3 regions of the Micromonospora sp. SD19 genome follow, and region 1 is predicted to be linked to each of the others. Evidence: riboswitches for the same ligand, from Rfam matches in the RefSeq annotation. Region 1 holds a riboswitch; each other region holds the start of a gene.
What was found. Region 1 has a riboswitch for cyclic di-AMP ahead of ACX27O_RS03570 (coiled-coil domain-containing protein). Riboswitches for the same ligand answer to the same signal wherever they lie in the genome.
Positions count from the first base shown of each region.

Region 2: linked by a shared signal. The riboswitch ahead of ACX27O_RS28275 (coiled-coil domain-containing protein) and the one ahead of ACX27O_RS03570 (coiled-coil domain-containing protein) in region 1 are both predicted to bind cyclic di-AMP.
Region 3: linked by a shared signal. The riboswitch ahead of ACX27O_RS01240 (C40 family peptidase) and the one ahead of ACX27O_RS03570 (coiled-coil domain-containing protein) in region 1 are both predicted to bind cyclic di-AMP.

Region 1 covers NZ_JBTLMN010000001.1:768,942-772,208, forward strand. Annotated here, with positions in the region: gene ACX27O_RS03565 (carbonic anhydrase) at 89-808, shown strand; gene ACX27O_RS03570 (coiled-coil domain-containing protein) at 865-1,884, opposite strand; cyclic di-AMP (ydaO/yuaA leader) riboswitch at 1,889-2,019, opposite strand; gene ACX27O_RS03575 (YibE/F family protein) at 2,186-3,267, opposite strand, start outside.
Region 2 covers NZ_JBTLMN010000011.1:117,460-120,726, reverse strand. Annotated here, with positions in the region: gene ACX27O_RS28280 (hypothetical protein) at 1-339, opposite strand, end outside; gene ACX27O_RS28275 (coiled-coil domain-containing protein) at 481-1,545, opposite strand; cyclic di-AMP (ydaO/yuaA leader) riboswitch at 1,551-1,682, opposite strand; gene ACX27O_RS28270 (cation diffusion facilitator family transporter) at 1,824-2,741, opposite strand; gene ACX27O_RS28265 (HelD family protein) at 2,848-3,267, opposite strand, start outside.
Region 3 covers NZ_JBTLMN010000001.1:265,102-268,368, forward strand. Annotated here, with positions in the region: gene ACX27O_RS01235 (N-acetylmuramoyl-L-alanine amidase) at 1-786, opposite strand, end outside; cyclic di-AMP (ydaO/yuaA leader) riboswitch at 1,021-1,156, shown strand; gene ACX27O_RS01240 (C40 family peptidase) at 1,170-2,210, shown strand; gene dcd (dCTP deaminase) at 2,268-2,846, opposite strand; gene ACX27O_RS01250 (pyridoxamine 5'-phosphate oxidase family protein) at 2,946-3,267, shown strand, end outside.

The sequences.
Region 1 (3,267 bases):
TGTGACGGTGGAGCGCGACTGAGCGCCCGCCGCCCGGTCGGCGGAAAGTCGGTCTGACCAGGTGAGATGCGTCGAGACGAGGTGCGGGATGAGTCATGCCGGGAACGCCGGTGGTCAGCCGGGTACGCAGCGGACCACCGATCGAGCGCCAGTGCTCAGTGAGCCGAGCCGGGCGTACGCCGAACTGGTCGCCGGCAATCGACGCTTCGTCGGCGGCGCGCCACACCATCCCAACCAGGACGCCGGGCACCGGGCCGCCGTCGCCGACGGGCAGCACCCGTTCGCGGTGATCGTCGGCTGCTCCGACTCCCGGCTGGCCGCCGAGATCATCTTCGACCGCGGGTTGGGTGACCTGTTCGTGGTCCGCACGGCCGGGCACACCGCCGGCCCGGAGGTGCTCGGCAGCGTCGAGTACGCGGTGACAGTGCTCGGCACTCCGCTGGTGGTGGTGCTCGGTCACGACCTGTGCGGTGCGGTGCAGGCCGCCCGGGAGTCCGCCGCGACCGGCACCGCGCCGAGCGGCCACCTGGGCGCGGTGGTCGACGCCGTGCTGCCCAGCCTGCGCCGGGCCGAGGCCGAGGGCGTGGACGACATCGACGGCATCGTCGACATCCACATCGCACAGACCGTCGAGACGTTGCTCGGGCAGTCCCCGGTGCTGGCCGACGAGGTGGCCCGGGGGCGGTGCGCGGTGGTGGGGATGTCCTACCGGCTGGCCGCCGGGGCGGTGCGCCCGGTTGCCGCCGTGCCGGCTGGCTTCGCGACGCTGGACACCCCGGCCGACCCGGCTGCCCCTGCCACCGTGTGACATGACGAGGGCCGCTCCGCGTCACGCGGAACGGCCCTCAACCGGGGTCGTACGGGTCAGAGCAGCGACATGTGGACGTGGTCGGTGTGGTTCGACGGCCCGCTGTACGAACTCCAGCCGGTGGCCGGGAACCAGATCTGCCGGTTCCAGATCACGTAGTAGATGCCGAGCCGGTCGGCGTTACGGATGAGGAACGCGGCGACGTTGTTGCCGTACGTCCGGGTGTCGTTGTTGTGCCACGGGGAGAAGCCGCTCTTCTGCAGCGACCAGTCGCAGGCGCGGCCCTTCGGGTGCTCCCACGGCCCGCCGGGGCGGTAGCAGCCGACGAACCGGTTGAAGCCGGCCCGCTTGACCTCCTTGTACGCGTGCAGCGTGCGGGGGGTGACGCAGCCGGACGTGGTGGGGTCGTTCTCGCTGCACGACTGGGGCTTCCAGTCGCCGTCGGCGGTGCGACCCGGGCCGATCTTCGCGACCGGGGAGGTGGCGTCCACCAGGCCGCCGGTGAAGCCCTTGCCGCCGACGAGGGAGAGCGCCTTGTCGGCCTCGCTCTTCCGCTTCGCCATCAGGGCGGTCTGCTTCTGCTGCTCGCGGACCTCGGTGTCGAGGGCCAGCTTGGCCTGCTCGGCGCGGGCCTTCACCTCGTTGACCTCGGAGAGCTTCTTCTCGTTGACCATGTTCATCTCGTCGAGCACCGCGGCGCGCTGGACGAACGAGTCGGGGGCGTCGCTCTCCAGCAGCATCGCGATCGCGCCGATCCGGCCGGTCCGGTAGGCCTGGGCGGCGATCTGCCCGACCTGCGGGGCCAGTGCGGCCAGGTCGGCGTTGGCCCGGTCGACCTCGGCCGCCAACTCGCTCTGCCGCTTCTTGGATTTGTCCAGCTTGGACTTGGCGGCGGAGTAGTCGCGGTTGGCCTGCTCGATGACGTCGTTGAGCAGCTTGGGCTCGCCGTCCTCCTCGTGCCCGGACGGTGTGGGGTTCGTCGGGGCGGCGTGCGCCGGGAGTGGCCCGGCGAACACGGTCAGTGCGGCGATCACGGCCACCACGGGTGTCAACCAGCGGCGTAGGGGTGCCGTCACAATGTTCCCTTCCGTCGACCGCCGACCGGGTTAGCTGACGGGTTCGGGGCGGAAGCGGCCCCTACCGCTGACGCGGATTCACCCCACGTACCTGGGTCCCCGGCTCGCCGGTTGGCGATTGGGCGGTGGCACCGCAGGCGCCGCTTCGCGCCTTCATCGGTGACCGGCAGCGAGGTTACCCGAGAGTCGACCGGCTGAGCTACGCCTGGATGCCGACCAAAAGCGTCATTTCGCCATAGCGTTGAGTGACCAGTGACGTGGTTCTCAGGGTGGTTGCCCGATCTGGTCACGCTGAGGAGTGTCACCATGCCGTATCCGTGCTCCTGTTCGACTCCGGCCACCGGTCGGCGGCCTCGGGTGGGGGTGCGGCCCGCTGCCGGTCCGGCTTGTTGGAGCCGGCCGTTCGCGGTGAGCTGAGGGCGGCGAGTGCCTCGCTGCGGTCCGGCTGGGGGCGCGCGGCGGGAGCGTCGGCCGGCGGCACGGCGTCGGTACGCCCGGCGGCGGTCACCACCGCGGCCAGCCCGGTGGTCAGCGGCACGGCGGCGATCAGACCGAGGGTGGCGACCGCGCTGCGGACGATCTCCTGGGCGAGGAACTCACTGGTGAGGATCTGCCCGATCGGTCGCGCGTCGGCGGTGAGCAGGAGCAGCAGGGGCAGCGACGCGCCCGCGTACGCCAGAACGATGGTGTTGACAGTGGAGGCGATGTGCGCGCGGCCGACCCGGGTGGCCGCCCGGTACAGCTGCAACCGGGTGAGGCCGGGGTTGGCGTTGGCCAGTTCGGTGACGGTGGCCGCCTGGGTGACCGTCACGTCGTCGAGCACCCCGAGCGATCCGATGATGATCCCGGCGAGCAGCAGTCCGTGCAGGTCGACGTCGCCCTGGAACATCGACAGGGTGGTGGCGTCTTCGCTGCCGAAGCCGGTGAGGTGGGTGGCGGCCGTGGCGATGGTGGCGAGTACGCCGGTCAGCACCAGGCTGCCCAGGGTGCCGAGCACGGCGACCGAGGTCTGTGCGGTGACCCCGTGCGTCAGATAGAGCACCACGAACATGATCAGGGCGGCGCCGACCACCGCCACCAGCAGGGGTGACCTGCCGGCACCGATACCCGGCAGCACGAAGGTGAGCAGGATGGCGAAGCTGGCGGCCAGTCCGGCGAGCGCGGCCAGACCCCGCCACCGACCGAACGCGACGATCGCGGCCGCGAAGACCACCGCCAGCCAGATCATCGGGGTGCCGCGTTGGTGCTCGGCGATGTTCCAGTTGCTGGTGCTGGGATCGGTGGGATCGGTCAGCTCGACCAGGATGACCTCGTCGCCGACCTCGACCCGGGGTGCGCCGGGCCCGTCCGGCACCGGCGTCCGTACCTGCTGGCCGGCGGTCG
Region 2 (3,267 bases), on a different contig from region 1:
CGCTCCGGCGTGGCGCAGGTTCGGGGTGAGCAGGAACAGCACCAGCCCGACCATCACGGTGGTGAGCACGAGCTTGACCAGCACCCAGCGGTGCCGCAGCAGGCCCCACGGGGTGAGCAGCGAACTGGCCACTCCGATCAGCCAGACCAGGACGCTCAGCGGCGCGAACAGCACCGTGCCGATCAGGGCCGTGACCGGGTAGACCACCGCCGGGTCGGCGCCCCGCTGCACGGCGATGCCGAGGGTGAGCAGCACCAGGTCGGTGCCGAGCCAGCCGAGCGAGGTGACGAGGTGCAGGGTGAGCAGCGCCTTGCGGGTGGTGGGTCGGATCCGAGGCATACCGCGATGCTGCCCGCCGGCCCCGGCCGGGTCGTCCGCCGAGCGACGACATCAGGGGTACGCCCGGCGACGTAGCCGGCCCCGGACGCGGGTGATGCCTGTGAGTCATCGTGATGACTCACAGGCATCACCACGGGTGGGTCAGTAGACCGACAGGTGTACGTGGTTGGTGTGGTCGGTGGACGGGGTCCCGTGCGCCCCGCTGTACGACTTCCATCCGCTGCTGGGCAGCCAGATCTGCTTGTACCAGATCACGTAGAGCACGGCGAGCCGGTCCGCGTTGCGGATGAAGTACGCGGCCAGGTTGTTGCCGTAGGTCTTGTCGCCGCCGGTCGCGGCTCCGCCGAAGCCGCCCTTCTGTGCGGCGAAGTCGCAGGCCCGGCCCTTCGGGTGCTCACCGGAGCCGCTGGGGCGGTGGCACGAGACGTACCGGGTGAAGCCCGCCGCCTTGGCCTGGTTGAGCGCGTGCAGGGTACGCGGGGTGATGCAGCCGCTGGCCGGCGTGGGGTCGTTCACGCTGCACGACTCGGAAGGCCAGGAGCCGTCGGAGTTGCGCGGCGCGGCCGTCGCGTTGGCGGTGGAGGTGCCCCGGTTGGAGCCGGTGTCGGCGGTGCTCTGTGTCTTGGGTGTGGTGGCCACGGTCAGGGCCCGTTCGGCCTGTTCCTTGCGCTTGGCCATCACCGCGACCTGCTTGCGCTGTTCAATGATCTCGCCGTCCAGTGCGACCCGGGTGCGGGTGGCCTGGTCCTTGCTCTTCAGCAGATCGCGCAGCACCCGGTCCTCGTTGGCGGCCACCGCGTCCAGGGCGGCTGCCCGGTCCATGAAGCCTTCCGGGGTGCTGCTGTTGAGCAGCGCCGACATCGCGCCGAGTCGTCCGGTCCGGTACGCCACCTCGGCGATCTCGCCGACCTTGCCGTTGCGCTGGTCGATCTCGACCTCGATGGTCTTCAGCTGGGTGGTGAGCTGCTTCTGCCGTTGTACCGAGGTGTCCAGGGCTCGCTTGGCGTCCAGGTAGCCCTTGCTGGCCGCCTCGAGTTGGGCGCGCAACGCCGGGGTGCCGCCCTCCTCGTCGGAGTCGGGTGCGGCGGCCCGCAGGCCGGTCGGGGGAGCGGCCGAGGCGGTGCCGGCCGGAAGCGCGACGCCGAGGGCGAACATCGCGACGATCAGGGCCGCCAGTCGGGCGGCGGGTGGTCGTGCTGGTGCCACTGCGCATGTCCTTCCGTCAGCCGCCGACCGGGTTAGCTGACGGGTTCGGGACGGAAGATCCCTACCGCTGACGCGGATGCACCCCAGGAACATGGTTCCCCGGTTCGCCCGGTTGGGCGATTAGGCGGCGACCGCCACCGGCGCCGGGAGGCGCCGCCTGGTGGAGGCCGGGACCGAGCCTACCGGTGCCGGTGGGGCCGCTGCAGCCAATGTGACGGACGGTGCGTGCGTCACCACGGAAAATTACCTTAAAAGTGAGCAATGCTCCGAAAAGGTCGTCACCACTCGATGGAGCCACACGCGCCGGAGGCGGCGCCCGGCTCGATCTGCAACGTCGCGTGTTCGATGCGGAAGTCGTCGTGCAGGGCCGTACGCGCCGCGGTGAGCACCGCGCCGACCTCCGCCCCGGGCGCCATGGTCAGGTGTGCGGAGGCCACCTCCATGCCCGAGGTGAGCGTCCAGACGTGCAGGTCGTGCACCTCGACGACGCCGGGCACCGCGGCCAGCCGATCGTGCACGGCGGTGACCTGGAGGTGCTCCGGGGCGGCCTGCACCAGGATGCGGATAGCGGCGCGGGCCAGCCGCCAGGTGCGCGGCAGGATGAACACGCCGATGGCGACCGCGACCAGGGGGTCCGCCCACCACCAGTCGGTGACGGTGATGAGCAGCGCCGCCCCGATGACGCCGACCGAGCCGAGCAGGTCACCGAGCACCTCCAGGTAGGCGCCCTGGAGGTTGATGCTCTCCCGGGCCCCGGCGCGCAGCAGGGCGAAGGCGGCGATGTTCGCGAGCAGACCGAGCACGGCCACCGCGAGCATCGGGCCGGCGATGACCTGGTGCGGGTCGCCGAACCGACGGATCGCCTCGATCACCACGTAGATCGCCACGCCGGAGAGCAGGACGGCGTTGGCCAGCGCGGCGAGCACCTCGAGCCGGTAGAGCCCGAAGGTGCGCTGCGGGTCGTTGGTGGCCCGCCGGGTCGCCGTGATCGCGGCGAGCGCCATCCCGATGCCGAGCACGTCGGTGAACATGTGCCCGGCGTCGGAGAGCAGGGCGAGTGAGCCGGTGTGCAGGGCGGTCGCCGCCTCGACCACCATCAGGGTGGCGAGCAGCCCGAACGCCGCCCAGAGTCGACCCCGGTGCTGGTGTGCGGCATTGGCGACGGACCCATGGTGGTGGTCATGACCTGCGCCCACGAGATTCACCTTCCGCCGCCGGCCGGGACCCGGTCAAATGTATGCTCACATCGCTATGTGTGCAAGTGTACGGGTGATGCCTCGCGCTGGCGGCGGTCCGCGCAGGTCAGCCGGTCGGGTCGATGGTGGTGAGCCGCTGGGTGGCCCGGGAGAGCGCCACGTACAGGGTGCGTACCCCGGCGCCCGGATCCGCCCGGATCTCGCTCGGGGCGACCAGCACCACCGCGTCGTACTCCATGCCCTTGGCCTCCAGGCTGGTCACCACCTGCAACCTGGGCGCGCCGAGCGCGCCGAGCCAACCGGCGACCTCGTCACGGCGGGGGACCGGCGTGATCACCCCGACCGTGCCCTCCACCTCGGCCAGCAGGCCGGCGGCGGCCTCGACAGTCGCGGTCTCCAACCCGGCGGCCGGCACCACCAGCTCGACCGGTTCGACCCCGGTGGAGCGGACGGCGGTCGGCAGCGGCAGGTCGGGGTAGAGCCGGCGGATCTCCGCCGCCGCCACCGCGAAGATCTCCGACGAGTT
Region 3 (3,267 bases), 500 kb from region 1:
CGAGATGGTGCGGGGGCACTCCACCCCGTCCGGGCGGGCCAGCCGGCGCAGGCCCAGCCGGTCCAACCAGGAACGCTCGGGCCGTACCGCGCGGGCCGGCAGGGTGATCCGCTGGCCGTCGTCGGTCACCCGGGACTGGCCCGCGCCGATGGTGGTGAAGACCTCGTCGGCGAAGGCCGCGGCGGCGTCGGCGCTGTCCGCGCCGGAGTAGCGGGCCACCGCGCCGTACCAGGCGGCCGGGTTGGTGTCGGCGCCGACCGGGGCGTCCAGCTCCCGTTGGTACGCGCTGAGCAGCGCCGCCCCACCCCGGATGTTGAGGCCCGCGTCGGTGCGCAGTGCCTCGGGGGCGACGCCGGTCAGCGTGGCGGCGGCGTCCACGGTCTGCAACGCGGCGGTGGACGGCGCGGGGGCCTCGACCGGTCGGGGCGCGGGCACCCGGGCGGGACGCGAGTCGTCGCCGCGCGGGTCCTCGGCACCGGCGTCGTGGTGACCGCGCCCGGGTAGGGCGGCCACGTGGCGGGCGTCGGTCAGGTGCATCGGGCCGTAGCCGCCACTGGTGCTCGGTGTGCCGGCGTTGGTGTCCCAGCGGGACTCCAGGTAGGAGACGGCGAGCAGCACGACTGTCGGCACCCCGTACTCGGTGGCCGCGGCGGCGTACTGCTGCTGACGGTCGGTGGTGGACGCGGCGGCGGCCGGGCCGACGGAGAGTGGCACCGTGGTGGCGGCGGCGACCACGGCGGCGGCGAGCAGTGCGCGCCAGCCCGTCGACAGGGTTGGATGGTGCATCGAACCCCCTAGATTCTCGCGGAGTGAGTCAGGTCACCATCGCGCCGTCCGGGAGGTCAGGTCAATACCTTTCCATCTATCGAAGCGTGGGGAAAGAATTCTTCACACACGGTCGGTGACCTCGTCCAATCGGTACGGAGTGTCACGGCCGTGCGGGTTGCGGATCGGTAACAAGCGTCTCTACTCTGGTCATTCGTCGGGCCGACAGCAGCTCCGCCCAGCCCGGGCGGTAACGGACCGACACCGCCGAGTCGTTTCCGAGCGAACCGGGGACCCAGGTCCCTCGGGGTGAATCCGCAGCCACTGCGGTAGGGCGCCGACTTCCCGCCCGAACCCGTCAGCTAACCCGGTAGGCGGTCAGGAAGAAGGAGTACGGAACCCCGGTGGCACTCCATGCCCCGCGGCCGTCGTCCGAGCGGTCGGCATCAGCCGGCCCGACGTCGATCGTGCCGCGCCCACGCTGGTCCCGCTTCACCACCGCACTCGCCGCCCTGGCCGGCGTCGCCGTCGTCCTGACCGGCAGTGCCACGGCGGCCCACGCCGACCCGTCGGTCGCCGAGATCGAGCGCCAGATCGACGCCGACTGGAACAAGCTCGAACCGATCATCGAACGGCACAACGCCACCCGCGCCGACCTCGCCGCGAAGCGCAAGCAGGCCGACGCCCTGGCCGCCCGGATCACCCCGCTGGAGCGCCAGGTCGACGCCGCGATGGACAAGGTCAGCGCCCTGGCCGTACGCGCCTACAAGGGTGAGAACGTGTTGACCGTCAACGCGGTGCTGGGCAGCCGGTCGCCCAGCGAGGTGGTCGGCCAGCTCGAGATGCTCGACCGCTTCGCGCACAACCAACAGAAGGACGTACGCGAGGTCGCCGACCTGCGCGACCAGCTGGCCGCGCAGAAGGCGCCGCTGGACGAGATGGTGGCCCAGCTGACCCGCACCGAAGCTCAGCTGGCGGCGAAGAAGAAGCAGATCAACGAAGAGATCGACCGCCTGCAGAAGCTGCGCCTCAAGGTGTACGGCAACGGTGGCGGTGGCCCATTGCGCCCGGCGCCCTGCCCGGGCAGCTACCCCGGCGGCGGCGCGGGCACCGCTGTCAAGTTCGCCTGCGCCCAGATCGGCAAGCCCTACGTCTGGGGTGCCGAGGGTCCGAACTCGTACGACTGCTCCGGGCTGATGCTGGCCGCCTGGGCGAAGGCCGGCGTGTCGCTGCCACACAACGCCGCCGCGCAGAGCCGCGTCACGAAGAACGTCAGCAGGGGCGACCTGCGCCCCGGCGACCTGGTCTTCTACTACAGCGACATCCACCACGTCGGCATGTACGTCGGCGGCGGCTGGGTGGTGCACGCTTCGCAGGCCGGTCAACCGGTCAAGATGAAGAAGGTCGACGACGGCCCGATCCACAGCTACGGCCGCCCGGGCTGACCCGGGTGACGAGAGGGCCCGCCGCGATCCGTCGCGGCGGGCCCTCGTCGTCGTGGTTCAGCGGGTGGGCCAGGTGCGCCAGTGCTGCCAGGCGCGGCTCGGCGTCGGCCCCCGCTGGCCCTGGTAGCGCGAGCCGTAGACCACCGAGCCGTACGGGTGCTCGGCCGGCGAGGAGAGCCGGAAGATGCAGAGCTGCCCGATCTTCATGCCGGGCCACAGGGTGATCGGCAGGTTCGCCACGTTCGAGAGTTCCAGCGTCACGTGACCGGAGAAGCCCGGGTCGATGAAGCCGGCGGTGGAGTGGGTGAGCAGCCCGAGCCGGCCCAGGGAGCTCTTGCCCTCCAGTCGGCCGGCGAGCTGGTCACCCAGCGAGATGACCTCCAGCGTCGAGGCGAGCACGAACTCCCCGGGGTGCAGCACGAACGGCTCACCGTCGGGGACCTCGACCGCCGAGGTCAGGTCGTCCTGCTGCATGGCGGGATCGATGTGGGTGTAGAGGTGGTTGTTGAAGACCCGGAACAGCCGGTCGAGTCGGACGTCGATGCTGGACGGTTGGACCAGGGTGGGCTCGAACGGCTCCAGGCCCAGCGTGCCGGCCTTGATCTCGGAGACCAGGTCGCGGTCGGAGAGCAGCATCGGACCACCATAGCCGCGTTGCCGAAAGTGCCCGGATTCGGTGCCGGTGACCAGCGCGTCGAGGTCGCTGCTCGTACATTTGTTCGATAGAATGCCCGCATGGCTTCCTGGTCCGAATTCGCCGCCGACGAGCCCCGACTCGCCGACGGGATCCGCGTTCTCCTCCAGCAGTACGGGCCGGGCTTCGGCTATCTGGCCACGGTCCGCGCCGACGGCGGGCCCCGCGTCCATCCGGTCTCCCCGGTCATCACCGCCGAGGGGCTGTTCTGCTTCATCATCGACTCGCCCAAGCGCCGTGACCTCGAACGGGACGGCCGCTACGCGCTGCACTCGTTCCCGGCCGAGGAGAGCGACGACGAGGCATACGTGGCAGGGCGGGCCCGTCCGGTGACCGATCCGGTCCGGGTGGCGCAGCTGGCGC